Regions from separate parts of the Bacillus sp. KH172YL63 genome, predicted to be linked through region 1. Evidence: riboswitches for the same ligand, from Rfam matches in the RefSeq annotation. Region 1 holds a riboswitch; each other region holds the start of a gene.

Region 1 (7,401 bases):
AGTGCTGGAAGCATTACTGATCATTGGGATCATCACGACCTATCTGAAGAAAATGGATTTTGGTCACTATACGAAGTATGTTTGGCTCGGAGCCGGATTGGCAGTACTCGCAAGTGTCGGAGTGGCCATGTTGTTTCAACTCGTATTTACCGGATTTGCTGCCATGGGCAGTGAAATATACTTGAAAATAAGCATCATGCTGATTTCTTCCATCCTCCTTACGCAAATGGTTTTCTGGATGGCAAAACACAGCCGGGACCTTAAAGGCAATATGGAGGGCAAGATGAAGACGTTCATCACAACCGGCAATATCGTCGGGATGGTCATCCATTCATTCCTTGTCGTCCTTCGTGAAGGTGTAGAGACCGTCTTCTTCTTCGCAGCCATCACCGGTGGGGATATCGGGGCTGCCATGCAGGGATGGGGCGCGATCACTGGAGTTGCGATCGGTGCATTGGTCGCTTATCTGTTCTTCAAGGGAACGATGCGTATTTCCCTCAAGAGCTTCTTTAAAGTGACAGGTGCCTTTATCATCTTGATCTCTGCAGGATTACTCGTTCAGGCGATTTCAATGATGCAGGATATCGGCATGATCGGCAGCGTGATCCCTCATCTGTATGATCTGACATGGATCCTGCCTGAGCATCCTATCGACTATGCTCATTTCTTAAGGGATACAGGAAGTGCACCGCTGTTATCAGGTGATGTCGGTATCTTTCTGAAAGCATTGTTCGGCTACTCATCGATGCCTTCGATTGAGGAAGTGATTTCGTACATCGGCTACTTTGTAGCGATCTACTTCCTGACTTCATCAAAGCCGAAAACGGTTGAAGCGAAGCAGCCGGTGAAATCGACTGTATCTGAATTAAGTCCACAAACCAAATAAGGGTAGTGAAGTTCCAAACCCCGTTGTTCTTAAAGATTGAACACCCTTTTCGAAAGGTGTACACTTTTTAGAGGAATGGTGTTTGGTTCTTTTTTTAGGTAAACTATTTATTTAAAATGTTTTAGTAACTCTCGATTATGACTTAGAAAGTGCTGGGTTGATTTCCGCTCCAGATGCTCGCTTTCCGCGGGGATGGCGGTGAGCCTCCTCGGACTTCGTCCTGCGGGGTCTCACCTGTCCATCAGTTCCCGCAGGAGTCGAGCATCTTCCGCTCCAATCAACTTCAAAGTGAAGTGTTAAACATGTATGATCATTTTAAGTAAATCCTTTATAGATAATCAGGGGACTATTTTTCCAGTTGTGGTATAAGGAATTCCCCCAACATTTTCAGAGTATAGTTCTAATCAAAAAGCAGAACAAAAACCAATAATATTTTAATCGTTATCATAGTTCGAGGGTGAAGTGCGTGAAGTGGAATGTAGAGAAGTATGTGAGTTGGCCGAATGGGTTGGGGGCAGCGGCGGTTGTGCTTGTATTGATCCTTCAATGGATGTGGGTGCCTGCCTTTGCAGCCACGTGGGATATGGTGGATTTCTCCCTTGGGGTGGTGCATTTTGATATGTATCAAATGCGGCCACACTTCCCCGGGTACCCTTATTTTATTCTGGGCGGGAAAGCCCTTCATCTCCTGGTGGATGATCCGGCCAAATCACTGTCCCTTTTTAATATCCTCCTGTACGGAAGCGGGATGATCCCGATGTTCCTTCTGGTGAAGCGGCTCGTTCAGCCTTCTCAATCCATCATGGCTGTGGCGATTCTTTATAGTAGCAGCTTCACGGTTTTGATGGTGAATCAACCGATGTCAGAAGGGGCTGCGATTGGGATGATGTGGTGGTACATATGGAGTTTGGTGTACGCCCACGACCGGGCACATAAAGGATTTTTGATTGTGCCGCTGTTTGTATTCAGCCTGCTCCTTGGGATCAGGCTTTCATATGTAGCGCTCGGAGTGGGAATCCTGATGGTGATGGGAATAAAGTGGAGAAGTGGAACGCTCAAAGTGAAAGAGATCCCACTCTTTCTTGTCATCGGGATTCTCTTTCAGCTCCTTTGGGTTACTGCCATCTCGATTTCAGAAGGGGGATACAGTAGCTTTCTCCGCCTGGCGTTCTCGTTTACAAACGGGCATTTCCAGGAATGGGGCGGTGCGATCGGCGCGTCGGACCTCGGACTCTTTGAGCGGGGCAGCAAACTGCTGTTTGAAAACACGATGTGGACAGGTGGCGTGGCGAGGTCCGTCCCTCTTCTCGTACTTTTGGTATCAGCTCTGCTCTTGGCGTGGAAGGCTCGTGTCAATCGTCATATGATGATCAGGCTGATACTTGTCCTTCTCGGGGGTTATCTTCTGTGGGCGCTTTTTGCCCAGAATGTGATGAAGCCCCGTCACGCACTGCCGCTCATCGGAATGGGGATATTCCTTATTACCGTGAAGGTTTACTCCGGCAGGCAATCTCCCATCCGTCTGATGATACTTTCGCTTCTATTGATGTTTCAGGTTTTTCATACAGGGAAGCTATTATATAGTCATCATTCTGATATTCCGGCTGTTTATCAGCTCGCCCATTTTCTTGAGAAGAAAGATGAGCCACTGATCGTGTATACGTGGGAAGAGTCGAGGGTGTTTGAGTATCTCTCCGTTCCTTTCCGCCACGAAAAAGTGGAAACGTATGAGGTGTTTTCAGTGGATGCAGGATATTATCCTGACCGGGATATTTATGTAACCGATAAAGTTCTTGAAGGGTTCCGTCAGCAGGGAGTACCTGTTGATTCCTTCAAGAAGATAAAACAATTTGAATCAAATGAACTCATGGATCCCGTCTATCATGAGATTACATTGTATAAATATCAAGGCAAGCTCAACACCAAAACCAGAGGGGAGGAAGACCGATGAATCAGAATATCACGAATAAATTAGCGCTGCTCCCCGATCAGCCAGGATGTTATTTAATGAAGGACAGACAGGGGACGATCATTTATGTAGGCAAGGCAAAGGTGCTGAAAAACCGGGTCCGATCATACTTCACCGGTTCACATGACGCGAAGACCCAGCGTCTCGTCGGGGAGATCGAGGACTTTGAATACATCATGACCTCATCAGACCTTGAAGCCCTCGTCCTTGAGATGAATTTGATCAAAAAATATGACCCGAAATACAACGTCATGCTGAAGGATGATAAAAGCTATCCGTTCATCAAATTGACCAATGAACGGCATCCGAGGCTCATCACCACCCGTAAAGTACAACGGGGAAAGGGGAGGTATTTCGGACCGTACCCGAACGCCGGGGCGGCGAATGAAACGAAGAAGCTGCTTGACCGGCTGTATCCTCTGCGGAAATGCACGACCCTTCCTGACAGGGCATGCCTTTACTACCATATGGGGCAATGTCTCGCCCCGTGCATCAAAGAAGTGAGCAAGGATACATACCGTGAAATGGTCGATGAGATTTCCAGGTTTCTTAATGGAGGATATAAAGACATCAAGAAACAGTTGACGGAAAAGATGAACGAGGCGGCGGAGAATCTGGAATTTGAAAGAGCAAAGGAATTCAGGGACCAGATCCTCCACATCGAAGCGACGATGGAAAAACAGAAAATGACGATGACCGATTTCACCGACCGTGATGTGTTCGGCTATTCGGTTGATAAAGGCTGGATGTGTGTGCAGGTGTTCTTCGTCCGGCAAGGGAAGCTCATAGAACGGGACGTTTCCTTGTTCCCTGTCTATGATGAACCAGAAGGTGAATTCCTGACGTTCCTAGGGCAGTTCTATTCTAAATCCAATCATTTTAAGCCGAAGGAAATATTCCTACCGGAAAGTATCGATGTGGAACTGGCGGCAAAGCTGCTGGATGTGAAAATCACACAGCCTCAACGTGGTAAGAAGAAGGAACTGGTGAAGCTTGCCGAGAAAAATGCGAGCCAGGCACTCGGTGAAAAATTTGCCCTGATCGAAAGGGATGAAGAACGGACGATCAAAGCCATTGAACGACTCGGGGAGCATATGGGGATTTATACCCCGTTCAGGATCGAAGCGTTCGATAACTCGAACATCCAGGGATCAGACCCGGTTTCGGCGATGATTGTCTTCATCGACGGCAAACCGGAGAAGAAAGAATACCGTAAGTACAAGATCAAGACCGTTACCGGTCCGGATGATTATGATTCCATGAGGGAAGTTGTCCGGAGAAGATACAGCAGAGTATTGAAAGACGGGCTGCCTTTACCCGACCTCATCATCATCGATGGAGGAAAAGGACAAATCGAAGCAGCGAGAGAAGTGCTGGAGCAGGAACTGGGACTCGATATCCCGATTGGTGGACTGGCGAAGGACGACAAGCACCAGACGTCCGAGCTGCTATACGGGAATCCCCTACAGATTGTACCGCTTGAGAAACGAAGCCAGGAATTCTATCTTCTGCAGCGGATCCAGGACGAAGTCCACCGTTTCGCCATCACCTTCCACCGTCAGCTCAGAGGGAAGAGCGCATTTCAATCTACGCTTGATGACATTGACGGGATTGGACCAAAGAGGAAAAAGCAGCTGCTGAAGCATTTTGGTTCCATGAAGAAAATGAAAGAAGCCAGTGTTGAACAATTCACCGAGATTGGGATTCCTGAAGCAGTCGCAAAGGATTTGGTGGAGAAGCTGAAGCAGAATACTTAGAAAGTAGTCTGTAATACGATTTGCAAAAACCATGATAAAAGTAGCTAATTTGAAAATGCACATTGTATCACGAAATCCCGTGTGCTATAATAAATGAAAATTTATACATTATCACTTTTTAAAGTGGTGATAGAGGTGCGAACTTCAAGAGTACAGGTGAAGAGGAGTATGAGCTCCGTTGAGATGCCTGGAAAGGGGAGAATCGCCGAAGTGGTTATAGTCTCATGCTGTTTCCGCTGGTCCTGCGTTTAAGAAATGTAGGATTGTCAAGATGATTCAATCTTGGAGAGCTATCTCACAATGCCAATGAACCTATTACGTATGTTCCGCTGTATGTTCATAAAGCAATGAGATATCATTCTCATTGCTTTTTTTATTATCAGCAATGAGGTCTGTTTCAGGCCTGTATGTGAACACATAGGATGATTGTGATTACTCTTCATCATAAAAATTGAGCCATGGATTTGCGCTCAGAAAGAGGGAGAAGTCGTGAGTATTATTGTTCAGAAATTCGGTGGGACTTCAGTCGGGTCTGTAGACAGAATTCAAAATGTTGCGTCAAGGATCGCTGAAGAAAAAGAAAGAGGGAATGATGTCGTCGTCGTGGTGTCTGCCATGGGGAAAACGACCGATACGCTTGTAGGTCTTGCAAGGGAGATTACATCACAGCCGAGCAAACGGGAGATGGATATGCTGCTCTCAACCGGAGAGCAGGTGACGATATCCCTGCTGACGATGGCCCTCATCCAGGCCGGGCATGACGCCATTTCATTTACAGGCTGGCAGGCCGGGATCGAAACCGAATCCGTACACAGCAACGCGAGGATCACAAACATCCATACTGAGAAAATCGAGGCGAACCTTCAGGAAGGAAGAGTCGTCATTGTAGCCGGATTCCAGGGCATGACTGAAGCAGGGGAAATCACCACCCTGGGCCGCGGCGGCTCGGATACGACGGCGGTTGCGATCGCAGCTGCGCTGAAAGCGGAACGCTGTGATATTTATACAGACGTGGACGGGGTGTATACGACTGATCCCCGCTTTATTGAAGGAGCAAGGAAATTACCGTCCATCTCTTATGATGAAATGCTTGAACTGGCCAATCTCGGTGCAGGCGTCCTGCATCCGAGGGCGGTGGAGTTTGCGAAAAACTATTCAATCCCGCTGGAAGTAAGATCCAGTATTGAAAGAGCAGAAGGAACGTATATTGAGGAGGAAGCAAGCATGGAACAAAACCTGATTGTAAGAGGAGTAGCATTTGAAAATGACATCACACGGGTCACGGTATTCGGACTCCAAAATGCGTTGACGGGCCTTTCTTCCGTGTTCACGACACTTGCCAAGAATCATCTGAATGTAGATATCATCATCCAGACCCAAACCGACCAGAATACAACCAACTTATCTTTCTCGATCAAAGAACAGGATCTTGAAGAAACCCTGTCTGTGCTCGAGCGCAATAAAAATGTACTGAAATTTACCCATGTTGAACATGAAAGCGGACTTGCGAAAGTATCCATCGTCGGATCCGGCATGATTTCAAACCCAGGTGTTGCAGCGGAAATGTTCGAAGTATTGGCCCAGAATGACATCACTGTCAAAATGGTCAGCACATCAGAAATCAAAGTATCAACAGTCGTGGACGGAGAATATATGCAAAAAGCAGCCCGCGTCCTGCATACGGCGTTCAACCTAGATGCCGTGAAAGTGGAGGAAGTCACGCTGTAACATAAAGGTGAAAAAGAATAAAAAAAATCCGAACGATCATTCGAAAATCTTGCTAAAGATCGAATGAGTTCGGATTCTTTTTTGAAAACATGCTGAGTCTTGCCTGGATGTAGTCACTAAAGTTGATTTATTCTATGATGTCTTTATCGTCCCATCTCACGACGATTTTCACGGAATGATTCCGCTTATGTATTTCATCGGCAGCTTCTGCCACGCATTTTCTCTGCAGTTGGATTTGTTCCGCAAGAAACCCTGTTTCCAGCTTGAAGTTGACATCTGTTTTCAGTGCCAGGCGCCGTTCGATCACCGGTCCGTTTAATTCAAAGGTCATCTCGCTTTTCTTTTGTTCCAGAAGCGTCAGATTTCCCCAGCCGGCTTCAGTGAAGAATGATGATAATTCCTCGGTTGAATGAAGGGGGAACTTCCGGGAAAGCTGTTTTCCACCCCAGTAGAGAATATCCGGCGTATGTTTGCCTAAAATATCTGGAATCAATATGTCTCGTAACATTTCATATCCGAAGATTGGAACGGACGGCTGCTGTATTTCTTCATTTTTCTGTTCCAAGTAAATCCCCTCTTTCTATAAAACTATTATATACATGAAAAGGGGAATTATCATCCCATACAATGAAAAAATGACGTTGGGATATTTTGGCGCTATAATATTATTTCTCCATTTGTTTAAATTTTCAAATATTTTAACAGGGAAAACCGCTTCTTTTTCGTTATCAATATATTAAAAATATTTTTGCGATATTGTCGAAATTATGAATACGTTTTCTTGACGCTTCCACTCCTTGGGAGTAAAATGAACATGTCACATTATTGTTACAATATAAAATATGTATCGCTGTCTAATATTGGTAGATAGAATTAGAAAGCGAATTCATATTTTATCATTAAGGGGGGTAAATCATGGCTGGAAATCGAGAATTTAATTATCGCAGGCTTCATTCATTGCTAGGTGTTATTCCAGTTGGATTATTTTTAACACAACATTTAGTCGTGAACCATTTTGCCACTGGTGGGGAAGAGTCATTTAACCAAGCGGCACACTTTAT
Region 2 (7,401 bases), 440 kb from region 1:
GGAAATGCGAAGATCTATAAACAATATGGAACGATTCATTTAAATAAAAAAGCCTTTCCCCTGCCCCTCCGATTCAATTACAGTTACAGGAATACGTGGGGAGATGCCCGCGGCTGGGGAGGCAGACGGATACACGAAGGGACGGACCTTTTTGCAGACTACGGCGTACCTGTCAGGGCCACTTCCTATGGGATCATCGAAATGAAAGGATGGAACCGTTATGGGGGCTGGAGGATCGGGATACGGGATATCAATAATACGTATCATTATTTTGCCCACTTGAGCGGGTTCGCCAAAGACCTTCATGTCGGCCAGGTTGTTGAACCAGGGATGGTGATCGGCGGCGTCGGAAGCTCTGGATACGGCCCTCCGGGTACATCAGGAAAATTCCCTCCCCATTTGCACTACGGGATGTATAAGGATAACGGCTTGACTGAGTGGTCCTTTGACCCCTATCCACATTTGAGGATGTGGGAAAGACAGGACCGAATCGACAGCAGGAAGCATTAAAAAAGCAGACAATGGGATATCCATCGTCTGCTTCTTTTCAATTATGCTTGATTTTTCGATTTGGATACAGCATTCATGATACTCGCTGCCAAGCCACCCCAGATGATGACCACTCCGACAACCATCATAACAATCGCACTACCTGTCATGTTAGCTTACCTCCTTAAAGCTTTCAGCTTCTGTTTTGGCATGCCAGCGTTTATATCCTAGTGCAACCCCTACAAGGATCGCGAATGCGGCCACGAACCATCCGCTGTAAAGAATGAATGTATCTGAGTAACCGCCGTAGTTACCAGTCTCTGTTTCAAACTCTTTCAGTAAGTTCATTTTGAATAAACCGAACATCATCCAGCCAAGGACGATCGGTGTGATGACGCCAAGGCACACTTTCCACCAAGTGCCGAGGTGAAGGTCAGAGATGCCGTTTGCATGAGATTGGAAAGCACCAAGCTTGCGCAGGAACCATGCAATGACGACTACTTCTACAAGTCCAACGAAGGCTACACCGAATTGGTTGATGAAATAATCTGCTACATCCAGGAACAACAGTCCGCCCTGTGTTGCAAACAGGATGGAGATGATCGCTGAAAGTCCGCCCCCGAAAAGGACAGCTTTGTTACGTGAGATTCCGAACTTCTCTGAAACAGCTGCTACATAGGTCTCAGAAATCGAAATCAGGGATGATAAACCGGCAAGGACCAGGGAAGCAAAGAATAGGAATCCAAATACTTCATTGAATGCCGGGAATTCGTTGATGATTTGCGGGAAGACAACAAATGCAAGCCCAACGCCACCGCTTACGACTTCCTGCACAGAAACACCCTGGGACTGCGCCATGAATCCTAATGCGGCAAATACCCCGATACCGGCCAATAATTCAAAGCCTGAATTACTGAAACCTGTGATGAAAGCATTGTTTGTGATATCAGATTTCTTCGGCAGATAACTTGAGTACGTAATCATGATGGCAAAGGCAATGGATAAACTGAAGAAAATCTGTCCATATGCAGCCACCCATACCCCGGGATCTGCGATCTTGCTGAAATCCGGTTTGAAGAAGGCATCAAGCCCGTCAAGCGCACCTGGTAAAGTTAAAGCGCGAACAACAATGATTAAGAATAAGATAACAAGTGCCGGAATAAAGATTTTATTCGCTACTTCGATCCCTTTCTTTACACCTTTGAAAAGGATGCCCAGTGTAACCGCCCATACTATGACAAGCGGGATGAATACGCCTGGTACGACGCTTCCTGTTTGACCCGGATCAACGGAAAGTTTCAAATAATCGCTGAACAGGAAGGATTCTGTTTCCGTTCCCCAGCCGAGATTGAAAGAGAATACGCTGTATGACATCGCCCATGCAATGATGACGGCATAATAGGTGGAAATGACAAAGGCAATCAATACTTGCCACCAGCCTAGCCATTCGGTTTTCTTATTAAGACGGAAATAAGATAGCGGTGCTGATCCACGGTACTTATGACCAATCGTGAATTCAAGTACTAATAAAGGAATACCTGCTGTAAGAAGAGCAAATAAATAAGGAATAAAGAATGCTCCCCCACCATTTTCATACGCCACTGCCGGAAAACGCCAGATGTTTCCAAGCCCGATTGCCGAACCTACAGCAGCAAGAATAAATCCTGCTCGTGTACCAAACTGTGCACGATTCTCCATTTTGTTCCCCCCTAGTTCTTTCCAACTACCTAATATAGGTATTTGAAATTTTTATATTTTCAGATTATTTATAATCTAAAGTCAGTATAGCTAGTTCCACGTCAATTGTCAAAGCTTTCTTTTAACCTTACCGGTAGAATTTTTAAGGAAGTGCGCCGGTACTATTTCACTATAAGGTTTTTGTCGAATATTGGATATTACGAGGGTATAAAGATTCAGGTGGGGATGAAAATTAAAGGCTGTTTTCGTAAACATTGTGGCTTTTTGACAAGCGAGATGCGGTTGATTTCCGCTCCAGATGCTCGCTTTCCGCGGGGATGGCGGTGAGCCTCCTCGGACTTCGTCCTGCGGGGTCTCACCTGTCCATCAGTTCCCGCAGGAGTCGAGCATCTTCCGCTCCTATCAACCATCGAAGATAAAAACCATAAATTCACTGGATTTACTGCTTATTTATCTTCTGAATAGTAGTGATCAACGCAATTCAAGTACATTACCCTTGATTCATAGCTATGACAATTTTTTATTCCGCAGTCGCAAATTACCGTAGGCTCGCATTAACCTCTATTAATAACGATAAACAATGCAAAAAGAGTCAAATAAAAAGGATATTTTCATTATCATTGTTGTATTAAAATTACAACAACTTTGCGAATAGAGGCAATAAAAAAACCAGGAGCATAATGCTCCCGGTTTTCAAGTCAGTTTATTCAGCTGGTGCCGGTTTGGCTTTTTCTCCAAACAGCAAGGCGAATGCGACGATCAGGATGATCACCACGGCGAGTCCTAGCAGGGTGCTTCCCGTGAATCCTAATACGAGGTATCCGATTGAAGCGACTACAGCGCCGATGATGGCATATGGCAGCTGAGTGATCACGTGATCGATGTGATTGCTCCCCGCTCCTGTAGAAGAGAGGATTGTTGTATCAGAAATCGGTGAGCAGTGGTCACCAAGTACAGATCCCGCAAGGACAGCAGCCATTGCAGGCAGTAAAATGCTGACGTCTGTTGCAGCAGCGATTTCTCCGGCAATCGGAAGCAGGATCCCGAATGATCCCCAAGATGTACCGGTGGAGAATGCCATGATGCCTGCTACAAGGAATAAGATGACAGGCAGTGCCTGCATCGGCAGGTTGGATGTTTCAACGAGTCCGGCAAGATACGTACCTGTCTGCAGCTGATCGATCAGTGTGACAATCGTCCAGGCGAAGATCAGGATGTACACGGCTGGCAGCATCGACTTGATGCCTTCAACGACAGCTGTACCAACGGCACGTGTCTCGATTCCCTTCATCATCACTTGACGGAGGAAGAATACCAGGGCAACAAACATGCCGAATAATCCACCGTACAATAATGATTTCGTTACATCTGTATTTTCAAAAATCGGCAGTAAATCAAAGGCTCCGACCGCTTCATAACCAGTCCACAGCATCATGGATACTGTCCCGACCACAAGCGCTACGATAGGCCAGACAAGATCGCCGACCGTTCCTTTTGTACTGACAGGAAGATCGTTTTTCAATTCTCCCGGAATTTCTTTTTCAGGATCATAAAGAGCGCCCGTTTCAAGTGCCCTCACTTCGTGTTCTTTCATTTTCCCAAAGTCCAGGCCTTTATAGGCAACCATCACGACGAGCAGGATAGCGGCCCAGACATACAGGTTCATCGGGATCATCTGGATGAACGCCGAGAATGCCGTGTACTCGGTAATGCTGTGTGCTGCAAGGATCGAACCGATGATTCCGATGATGTACGCTCCCCAACTTGAAATCGGTGATACGACACAGATCGGTGCAGATGTCGAGTCAATGATATAAGCAAGCTTTGCACGTGAAATTTTGTGGCGGTCCGTAATCGGTCTTGAAACCTGTCCGACTGCAAGGGCATTAAAATAGTCATCGATGAAAATTATGATACCTAAAACCGCAGCCAAAAGCTGTGCGCCCTTTCTTGTCTTGACCCGTTTCATCGCCCATTCACCAAATGCGCGGCTGCCTCCGGAAATGTTCACAAATGCAGTGATCACACCAAGGATAAGCAAGAAGAAAATAATATATACATTCCAGGTGTTCAATTCCCCATCTGAGACAAAGATGCCTTTAAAGGCGTCCCACATAAAGCTGAATGTTTTGGTAAGTGAGAAATCTGCCAATAAGAAAGCAGAAGCGACGATGCCAACTCCCAGTGAGAGTAGTACCCGTCTTGTGAGAATAACCATAAGAATGGCTAAAAGGGGTGGTAAAAGTGAGTAAATCGTGTTTTCCATTGTGTCCTCCTCCTAAAGTTGATAGGGGGGAACCAGCGTAGCATGACAGAGGATAATAAAAAAAGGCAACGATAGAGTAACTATCATTACCTTTGTTAGTAATGTATGTGCTCCATCACGATCTGTAGCTCCCCATTATAGAGATTACCCTATAATGACAGTGTTATCCTTCTTCAAGATAACCCCAGCAAATATACTTGCGACAAGTCTATTTACTTCGGCATAAGTTCCCTTTTGTCTGTTCTCAACGTTGTCATCCTCAAACAGATTACTCTTGAACCCTGCGCCTCTACCCCATCGGACTGATGATGTGGTGTTATAAAATTTTCTTTATTAATATAACAAACTCTCTTTCTTTTGACAACTTATTTTTTCAAACTAATTTGTAGGTATTTCTATTGAAGGTCCTGCATCCCCGCCTCCGTTATTATAAAATTGCGGCACATCCAGATGGACTGTCCCCATCGCAACAAGGATATCCTGCTTGATCGTTTCCGTTTTCGTCGCAAAAGGAATGATGATCTGCACATTCACTTCAAGCTCCACAAACACCTTTACGACGGCATTGTTGATCCCAAACTGCTCCACGGTCGTTTTCACATCGGAACGGACGTCACCGATGGAATGGAACTGGATCGGTATCTTCGGACCAAGATTCCCGAGAAGGACGTTATTCGTCGCCTGCCCTAGGGGGACCGAATAGGTGATGCCCTTCGATGCTTCTGACTTTTCTTTATCGATTTCAACCTCGGTGATGAATTCGAGGTTCTCAATATTGCCTTCTTCTGCTTCCTGAAGGTTTTGCTGTACCAGATTTGTAATCTCCGCCTGCACACGGTTAATGGTCTGGGTATTATATTTAAACGAAACGATATCACCTTCCGAGTTTTTTACTTCTTCCGTTATATCTGCAATATCGAGGACATCGGCAATCTTCTTATTGATCGCTTTATTGATCACAAGTGTCCCGATCCTGCTCGTTTGTGTTTCGGCATATGCAAGAAGCGTCGGCTTCAACCCTTTATTAATGATCCACAATCCAAATCCGGTCGAAATCATGAAGAACAGAAAGGTTATGATCATGACATATCGAAAAGGCAGCGGACCTCCTCTTCGGGGTTTGTACGTTTTGAACTTTGACAAAAAAATCCCCCCTTACAAGCTATTTGTATGCACTGTAAGAGGGGTTTAACGCAAATATTTATTTAATTTTAAGCGATTGGGGTTCATACTCCGGATCAAAACCTGTGATCACCTTGTCTAATTCGGCACTTAAGTCCATCGGGTACGGAGTTTGCAGCTCTTCCCCATTTTCTTCGATGATGCGGACCACCGGACGGTCTGTGACCCCTTTGTTCTGATCGGTTACGATTCCCTTGCGGCCGTCACTCAATTCTACGATCATCCCGGTTGGATAGATTGCAACCGAAGACCTGAACGCTTCGATCACGTTTGCATCAAACAGGGTTCCGGATCCTGCATACAATATCTCCAGGGCTTCATGGGGAAGCATGGCTTTTTTGTATATGCGGTTAGACGTCATGGCGTCGAACACATCAGCGACGGCGATGATCTTTGCAAAGGGATGGATTTCTTCCCCTTTGATCCCCCGCGGGTACCCGGTGCCGTCGAGCCTTTCATGATGCTGATAGGCACAGTGGGCGATGATCAAAGGCACCGAATAAAGTTTCCGCAGGATTTCAAAGCCGTGCTCAGCATGCTTTTTGATCTCATTGAATTCCGCCTCTGAAAGCCTGCCCGGCTTTAGAAGGATCTCTTCCGGTACAAGCATCTTCCCGATATCATGAAGAATTGCCCCCACCCCCAGCTGCTCCAGCTGCTTGGGAGGCAGTTTCAATTCAAGTCCGATTGAAAGTGTATAGAGTGTTACATTAAATGAATGATGGAAAATATAAGAATCATATTCAAAGACATCTGTCAAAATCGTAAGGAGATCATTGTTTGCTTTTACTTCGGATAGAACTACATCGATTACTTGCTTCAGCTGTCTTGCGCTATCCTCGATGACAAGCAGATTGGGCTGTTGTTTCGATGAGCTCAATTGGTTAAAGGCTTTCTCGATATGTTGAACAGCGACCTGCCTGACCTTGCCTGAAACGGTCCCTTTTACATGGATCCCGCTGGAAAGGTAGTCTTCAATATAGACATACTGAATGCCGATCTCCTGCAATCTATAAATCATGCGTTCAGTGATCGGAACATTATCATGCAACAATGCCTGTCCCTTTACATTATATACCGTTGTAGCCAGAACCATGCCGGGCTTAAGAGCCCTCGTAGATATTAGCCTCATTGATTTCTCCCATGCTTTTCTTTCATATTTCGACAAATATTCCTAGTATCTCCATTATAAATGATTCAAGTAAGCTTGCAAGATGATTTTCGTTTTTTATTCATGAAAGAATATTGTACAAACAGGTAAAAACCCTGCAGTTCTCCAGGTGTTTCCCTTCATTTGATTCAGGAATTCCAACACCTTTTCAACATCCCTTTGCATATTTACTAGTTGGCAACGTATAAATCTTTTACCGAAAAAGGGTTTCACTCCACCGCCTGGTACAGTTTGATTTCATAATAAAACCAGCTGTCCATTACTCAGCTGGTTCAATGTCGCATTATATCATTTTCAGCAGGGCATCCCGACCGATCATGCCAGGGTGGATGCCCCGGTTGGCCGCTTCATGGGTAATCGATTCGAGGGGGGCGTCGAGAAGCTGATCGATGCTTTTTACACCGACCGCCCTGCCTGCTATGATTCCCCTGTCCTTGAGCTTTTCATTAAGCAGCGCTACATCCAGTGCGCCACACATAATATATCCTTTTTCACTCGTCACGACGAGGAGATTGGTTTTCGGCAGTTCTACTGAAATTGCAGTAAAGGTATGTCCCTCTATTGTAATGGGAGATACATTCATCATGTCACATCG
Region 3 (7,401 bases), 1.9 Mb from region 1:
ATCCTATTTACGCACCATTTCAAACAGCTCTTTGTCTTCATATAGACTCTCTTCAAGATCCACTCTGTAAGGTGCCTCCTTTTCCAAATCCGTGAGCACCCTCGTTGCCCCGATCAGCATCAGCTTGGCTGAAATGATTGTCATCGTAAAGAACATGACAGGAATGAACGAAATCCACGGGAAGGTCGTCCACAGAAATTCCCACCAGCCTCCAAGGAGACCTGACCATTCATTCGAAAGGGAAACAAACACCCGATTATTAAACACATCCGTCTCAAGGGAAGAGCCCCCGATATAAATATTCAGCACCCCCAGATGGGCAATCAGCAGCATCACAATCATGAATTCACGGATACAGACAAGGAGAATCTGCGGCACAATGAACGGGCGGATATGATTCCATATAAAATGACGCTTCGTCGCACCGAGGACTTTGGCGGTGTCGATAAATTCATGCTTCATAATCTTGTAGTACTCATGAGAGAATAATAGCGTCAGGGACGGAATCGAAATCAATACGAGAATGATGACATAGAACAATAGTTTATCGGAGAAAACATAGTGATAACTGTCCGGATTCATCAATGGTCCCTCAAGCATCATCCAATTCAGCAGCAAGAACGCCAGGAGGGTAGGCGGAAAATAATTCGTCGCATCCACAATATGATCAATGATGCGTTTAAACGGCTTCATATAAAAATGAAGGATCAGTCCCATCGCCACAGACGGCACCACTCTGAAAAAAGTAATGATCAATCCCGCCCCGATCGTATATTTCGCGCCGACGAGGATGACGAGGAGAACATTCCGATCGAAATTGTCGGTCCCGAGCGGCGGAAACTGAAGCGGGGAATATGGCCCCCTGAACAACTTCCCCTCTTCATCCTTCATCATCTCGATTTCCGGTACCACATCGCCCCATCCCGCATAATAAATGATACTTCCGGCAAACATGCCAAACAGAAACATAAAACCGATGACGAAAGCAGGATTCTTCAGTAATTTTTTCACCATCAGATCATCACCTTCTGTCCTGTTTTGCGGTGAATGAAGCCCCTGATCACAAGTAGCAATAAAAATACCGGCACATAAAACATGATTAGGCTGAAAGCCACCACATCCATCTCAGTGAATGACAAGATGAAGTGGGTGATTCCGTATATGTTGAATAGCCGCTCAAAAACAATGAGGGTCGATAAAATGAACAGGATGATCGCTTTCGCATGATTCAACAGGCTGAACGAGATATTCCGCAGCACGTGGATAAAGAAAATCGAGTGCTTTGATATCCCCCTGCTTTTGATCAGCTCCACATAGGTTTTACTGTATTCATCGTTCACCAGTAAAGAAACGATCCGAAACAGCATGATCGAAGGCAATATGGAAAGGGTCAGAATCGGGACAAGATACACCTTTTCCTGTGCCCCAATGATCGGGAACAGCAGAACGCCTGTTTTTTTCATCGTAAAAATCACAATGTATTGAATGACAATCAAAATAAAAATATCAGGTGTGGACTCAAGTAACGAAGTGCTCTTGATGATGCGACTAGACCAGCGATTGGGTAAGAGATGCGTGAGGTAAGCAAGGAGGATGCCCAATGAAATGGAAAGAAGAAATGCCGACAGAAAAATCGACACAGAATAAAAATACGGCTCCCAGAAGGCAGGAAACATCGGGTATGAGTTGTTGTGGGAATTCGTGATGGTCATCTGATCCACATGAAGCAGGGAAGCTGCCACTTCTCCGATATTGTTTATGTACTGTACCAGGCTCAGGTCGATCCCTTCTGTAAAAAGACCGATGCACCCTGTAATCAGGATGATTCCGAACACAACCAACGCAAACTTCATCAGCATGGATCCTATCATTTTCAGAAACATACATTTCCCCCAATAGATGTGTTATTTCTTTAACATTACCATAAAATACCTGTTTCCAACTATAAAAAAATGGAACCCAAATGGATTCCATTTTCGTCGCTTATCTGTCTTTTCTTACAAGATCACTGTAAGTTTCACGCTCAATCACTACCCGGGCTTCCCCGTCTTTCACAAACACCACTTCCGGTCTCGGAATCCGGTTATAGTTGCTTGCCATCGAATAGCCGTAGGCACCTGTGCTGAATACGGCCAAAATATCACCGTAATTCGTCGGAGGCAGCATCAGATCCCAGATCAGCATATCTCCAGATTCGCAGCACTTGCCGGCAATGCTCACAAGCTCCGTACATTCCTCATTCGGACGGTTCGCCAGCACTGCGTGGTATTTGGCCTGATACAGGGCCGGGCGGATATTGTCCGTCATCCCGCCATCAATCGCCACATACGTACGCACGTCCGGGATAATTTTCTTCGATCCGACTTTATAAAGTGTCGTCCCCGCTTCTGCCACCATGCTCCGGCCAGGCTCCACCCAGACTTCCGGCAGCGGATATTCATTCTTCGCAAAATAATTCTTCACACTGTCGGTGATTCCTTTCACATATACAGGAATCGGCAGCGGACTGTCCTCTTCCGTATAGCGGACACCAAAGCCTCCACCGATATTCAGCACCGGCATCGTTACATCAAGCTCGACCCGGATGCGCTGCATGAAATCTGCCAGCACCCCGATTGCCTGATCGAATCCTTCCTGTTCAAAAATCTGCGACCCGATATGTGAATGAAGACCGAGCAAAGTGAAATATGGCTTTCTGACCGCAAGCTGAATCGCCGTCCCCGCCTGACCATTCGAAATGCTGAATCCGAACTTCGAGTCCTCTTGCCCCGTCGTAATGTATTCATGGGTATGTGCTTCCACTCCCGGCGTGACTCTCAGCAGGATCTTCACCTGCTGCTCACGTTCCTTCGCAAGATCATGAAGCAGTTCAAGCTCAAGGAAACTGTCAACCACAAAGCAGCCGATGCCCGCTTCAAGGGCCATCAGAAGCTCCTCTTCAGATTTGTTATTCCCGTGGAAGTGAATCCGCTCTGCAGGGAACCCTGCTTCAAGAGCCGTAAACAACTCCCCGCCAGACACAACATCAAGGGACAGATTCTCCTGATCAGCCAAACGGACCATCTCTTTACAAAGAAAAGCCTTACTCGCATACGCCACCTGATAGTTCAGGCCACTTTCTTCGAACGCCTCCCGGAACAACCTCGCATTCCGACGGATCATCCCTTCATCATATACCATCAAAGGCGTGCCGTACGTTTCGACCAACTCACCTGTACTCATCCCACCGATTGTTAAATCCCCTTGAACATTCACATCAACTGTACTCATTTCCTAAACTCCTTTAGACTCTCTAAAAAAACACAAAAAAACCGTATGAAGCAGATGCTCATACGGTTATTCATCAAAGTTTACGGAAACATGATGAAGACTATGTATTAACATCTCTTCAATAGTGCTCCACAACTTGTGCATTGTGACAGTCCAACATTTCTTCAATGCTGGCCCAACAAAAAATAGAATTGGCTATTTTCTGCTTCGGCGATCTGCCTTTCCCAACTTATCCCGGAATCCAATATTCTCAAAGAAGGTACTCTTCATACTCGCGCCTCTATTATCAGAGAGTGACTGATTATTTTATTGGCATAACTATACCATTCTGGTGAAAGAATTGTCAAATGCTTTTCGGATCAGTTTGAAATTTGAAATGTTATGTAGAAAATGAATAGAATGCTATTAAGAATTTACGAGGAAGTGTAAAGATATAAATCAATGTAATTATTAAGACTGGGAGCTTCATTGTGGTCGAACGCGTAGTTTCCATTTTATTCAAAAAGACGCAATAAAGGGCGGGATGGACGCAATTAGCGCTATTTAAGACGCAATTACAGAAAAAATGACGCAATCAGAGATGAAAATGACGCAATCCCAACTCAAATTGGCGGCAGCTGTCGATGGGAACAGCACATTCCCAGCCTGATAGAGCGCATCTCCTCATTTCTCTGCACCTTTCTATAAAAAAGAGGCGCATCCCCGATCGATGCCCCTCTTTCATTCTATTATTTAAAGACTCTTCTTCTCATCCACTGTGTGGCTGCCCATTTGTCGCCGATGACGACCGGTGCCCCGCCATGCAGCGTCAGGTCATTCAATTCTTGGTTGTCATAAAAATATTCAAAGTACACGGCCATTCCTTTTTGGGGAGAAATGGACAGATTCAATTTCGGGAAATAGGTTTCCCCGCCTTCTTCCACATCGTTCAAGTACATGACGAGCGTGCTGATCCTCGGGTTCTTTACCGGTCTTGCCGATGCAGAGAAGAAATCGAAGTGCGCCTTGTATTCCTGACCCGGTTTATAGTTCAGGATCTGCAGGCCCTCCCCGTGCTCGACCGGTATATTCATAATTTGCGAGATCCGTTTCTCGACACGTGTCACCACATCATGGGACTCTTCCAAAAATACCGAACTGCTCGTTCTCAATTCATCCACTGTGCGGGTATTCCCGATTTTCGAGCGTTCCACCCGGTCTTTGGACAGCTGGACAAGTTCGTCACACTCTTCATGGCTCAACACATTGCCTAGCACCACAATAAGCGGCTCTTCCACTTTCGCGATAATCTGTATCTCCCTGTCATCCGTCTTGATTCTATTCCCCGTATGGTGAAAAATCGTTTGTTCCTTTACAGCTATTTCAGTAGTATCCATTGCCAACTTTCATCAACCTCTTATCGTATTTTTAACATTCTGAATTTTTATAGTGGTGGAAGCATCCTTGTATTCTCCCAACCTGAAAAACGATAGCAACAATAGGCATATAACTGTATTCTATTTTTTGGCCGTGTCCTCCTGCGTGAACGTATTTTCATATATTTTACACCTGGGATGACGGGAATTCTATCTTTTTTTTCATGAAAAATAAGGGATTTGTTCAGATAGTATAGGAATGCAGGAATAGCGTGGCTACGGGGGTTCACAGAATGGACATGGGTTGGCGTTGTGGAGTATTTTTGGTGATGAGGGGTGGTGCTCGATTCGGATTTTTGCGTGGGATCCCGAGGTTATGCGTCACTTTCCTGATTTATGCGTCAGATCCCAAACTTATGCGTCACTTTCCTGATTTATGCGTCAGATCCCAAGCTTATGCGTCACTTTCCTGATTTATGCGTCAGACCCCAAGCTTATGCGTCACTTCCTGGTTTATGCGTCAGACCCTAAGCGATTATACCTCATCCCACAACCCACACCCTCCCAAAAAAACAAGCTGCCGAATCCCTCCGGCAGCTCATCAATCACTTTTATTTCTTTAACGCTTCATATTGTACAAGTACTTCTTTCACGATGTCGCTTTCTGCATCCAGTCCGCTCACTTCTTTTAACACATGTGCTGGACCGTGTTCTTTGATCATGCTTTGGATGTCCATTGCTTGCTCATCCTCGGCGTTATCAAACAGCAGCGCCGCGGCGATGGCTTTGGCGAGGTATGAGTAGGACAGGCCTGCTTTTTGGGCTTCTGTTGTCGGACGGATCAGGCGGTCGTCTGGACCGAGCTTACGGATCGGCGCGCGGCCGACGCGTGTGACGTCGTCGTTCAGGTAGGCGTTTTTGAAACGCTCGATGTTTTTGTCGATGTAGGCAAGATGTTCTTTATCATCAAGGCCGTATTGTTTCACCAGGTATGCGCCTGTTTCTTTCAATGTTTCTTTTACCTGAGAAGCGATCGCGTCATCTGCGAGCGTCTGGTCGATCGTTGATTTACCTTGCAGGTAGCCAAGATATGCGATGACTGCGTGTCCTGTGTTGACGGTGAACAACTTACGCTCGATGAATGGCGCAAGGTCTTCGACGATGGTCATTCCTTCCACATGAGGGATCTCTTCTGTCGTTTCGACGACCCATTCGAAGTAAGGTTCAACGAGTACATCCAGTGAGCTTTGATCCTGCATCGGCACGATGCGGTCAACGGCAGAATTGAAGAAGTATACTTTTCCATCAAGTTTCCCGATCGTTTCCTCATCAAGGTTCTCAAGGATATGCTTCTTTAAAATGTCGGTTGCGCCGATTTGGTTTTCACATGCAATCACATAAAGTGGCGCATCGGAAGTGGCTGCATGCTTTTCGATCCCTTTTGCAATCAGTGGCGCGATCCTTGGAAGGATATTCGGTCCGATGGCAGTCGTCAAATACGTTGACGCTGCAATCGTATCGATGACTTCCCCTTCCTGATGAAGGTTGTTCAGTCCTGAAACGTTCTCGATTGTTTCGGTTTCCATCGTTTCAGTCGCCAGTTTCACCTGGTAGCGTCCTTCTTCATTGAGCTTATTGATTACCTGTTCGGCGATGTCTACGAATGTTACATGATAGCCTGATTTGGCAAACAAAGCTCCGATAAATCCTCTTCCAATATTACCTGCTCCAAAATGTACGGTTTGTTTCATCATCATCATTCCTTTATCAAGTTAGTTTGTAAGTAGTCCATGAATAGCTCTTCCAGTTTCTTCACGATGATGGCTTCGTTCGTGGATGAATAAATCATCATGGATATTTGATCTTCGATTAAACTTGTAGAGATCAAGCTGAGGATTTCCTGCTCCCGCCTGCTCAGTTCTTCAGGGGCAAGCATGAGGAGAAGGCTTTTCATTTCCATCTCCCCGCCGTCCATCCCCTTGATCCGGCAAGGTTCATCGAGATGGGCAACCTGAAAGATCAGCTTCTTCACATTCACGTCCCGGCAGTGGAAAAGCCCCATAGGGGTGTTCGGAATGCCGAGTCCGCCCTTTTTCTCCCGTTCAAGGAGATGCTTGACGACGCCTTCCGGATGCTCAAGGAGACCGTCTTTCTCTGCCTGTTCCACCATTTCTCCCAGGATGGAGACGTGTCCGTCACCGCATCCTTTCCTGTACACCCGGAAATTTGAGAGGATGGCTTCCATACTTGAATGGACGTCTTTGATTTCCTGCAAGAGCGTCCTGACTCCGGTTCCCGTGCTCCCGTTCGATCGCTGGGCCGGCCGTAAATACTTTTTCCTCGTCAGCTTCTCTACGTTATTCTGTAGATAGCTTTGGATGAAGCCGATGTCCTTTTCGCTCAGCAGCGGACTGACCAGAATATACTCCACTTCCGTGAAAGGGAGCCTGACCGTGGAAATCACGATGTCATAGTCTAGGAGATCCGCGGTTTGGAAATCCTTGATCGACAGGATTTCCACTCGATTGATCATCGTGAGTTCACGCTGGATGCGGCTTGCGAGCATCTTTGACGTACCGATCCCGGTCGGGCAGACGACAACCGCATGGATATTGACTTTTTCTTCATTCATGAGCATGGCCGATCCGAAATGAAGGACTATGAAGGCCACTTCATCATCGGGAAACGTGATGTCCTTGAACTCTTTTTCCAGACTCTTTTTCACTGCCAAAAACAAGACGGGATATTTCTTCCTGATTTCGTCTGTCAGTGGATT

The links. Region 1 has a riboswitch for lysine ahead of KH172YL63_RS16010 (aspartate kinase). Riboswitches for the same ligand answer to the same signal wherever they lie in the genome.
Region 2: another riboswitch for lysine. It lies ahead of KH172YL63_RS18290 (Na+/H+ antiporter NhaC family protein); the one in region 1 lies ahead of KH172YL63_RS16010 (aspartate kinase).
Region 3: another riboswitch for lysine. It lies ahead of lysA (diaminopimelate decarboxylase); the one in region 1 lies ahead of KH172YL63_RS16010 (aspartate kinase).

The regions. Positions count from the first base shown of each region.
Region 1 covers NZ_AP022842.1:3,122,986-3,130,386, reverse strand. The annotation lists gene KH172YL63_RS16025 (FTR1 family iron permease) at 1-886, shown strand, start outside; gene KH172YL63_RS16020 (hypothetical protein) at 1,353-2,837, shown strand; gene uvrC (excinuclease ABC subunit UvrC) at 2,834-4,612, shown strand; lysine riboswitch at 4,735-4,913, shown strand; gene KH172YL63_RS16010 (aspartate kinase) at 5,102-6,340, shown strand; gene KH172YL63_RS16005 (YslB family protein) at 6,468-6,905, opposite strand; gene KH172YL63_RS16000 (succinate dehydrogenase cytochrome b558 subunit) at 7,256-7,401, shown strand, end outside.
Region 2 covers NZ_AP022842.1:3,561,119-3,568,519, forward strand. The annotation lists gene KH172YL63_RS18275 (M23 family metallopeptidase) at 1-510, shown strand, start outside; gene KH172YL63_RS18280 (methionine/alanine import family NSS transporter small subunit) at 552-659, opposite strand; gene KH172YL63_RS18285 (sodium-dependent transporter) at 661-2,187, opposite strand; gene KH172YL63_RS18290 (Na+/H+ antiporter NhaC family protein) at 2,891-4,453, opposite strand; lysine riboswitch at 4,571-4,753, opposite strand; gene yunB (sporulation protein YunB) at 4,832-5,596, opposite strand; gene KH172YL63_RS18300 (HD-GYP domain-containing protein) at 5,655-6,767, opposite strand; gene KH172YL63_RS18305 (YunC family protein) at 7,090-7,392, opposite strand.
Region 3 covers NZ_AP022842.1:778,912-786,312, reverse strand. The annotation lists gene KH172YL63_RS03880 (ABC transporter permease subunit) at 4-1,014, opposite strand; gene KH172YL63_RS03875 (ABC transporter permease subunit) at 1,014-1,883, opposite strand; gene lysA (diaminopimelate decarboxylase) at 1,984-3,270, opposite strand; lysine riboswitch at 3,385-3,561, opposite strand; gene KH172YL63_RS03865 (2OG-Fe(II) oxygenase) at 3,999-4,646, opposite strand; gene KH172YL63_RS03860 (mannitol-1-phosphate 5-dehydrogenase) at 5,237-6,376, opposite strand; gene KH172YL63_RS03855 (BglG family transcription antiterminator) at 6,382-7,401, opposite strand, start outside.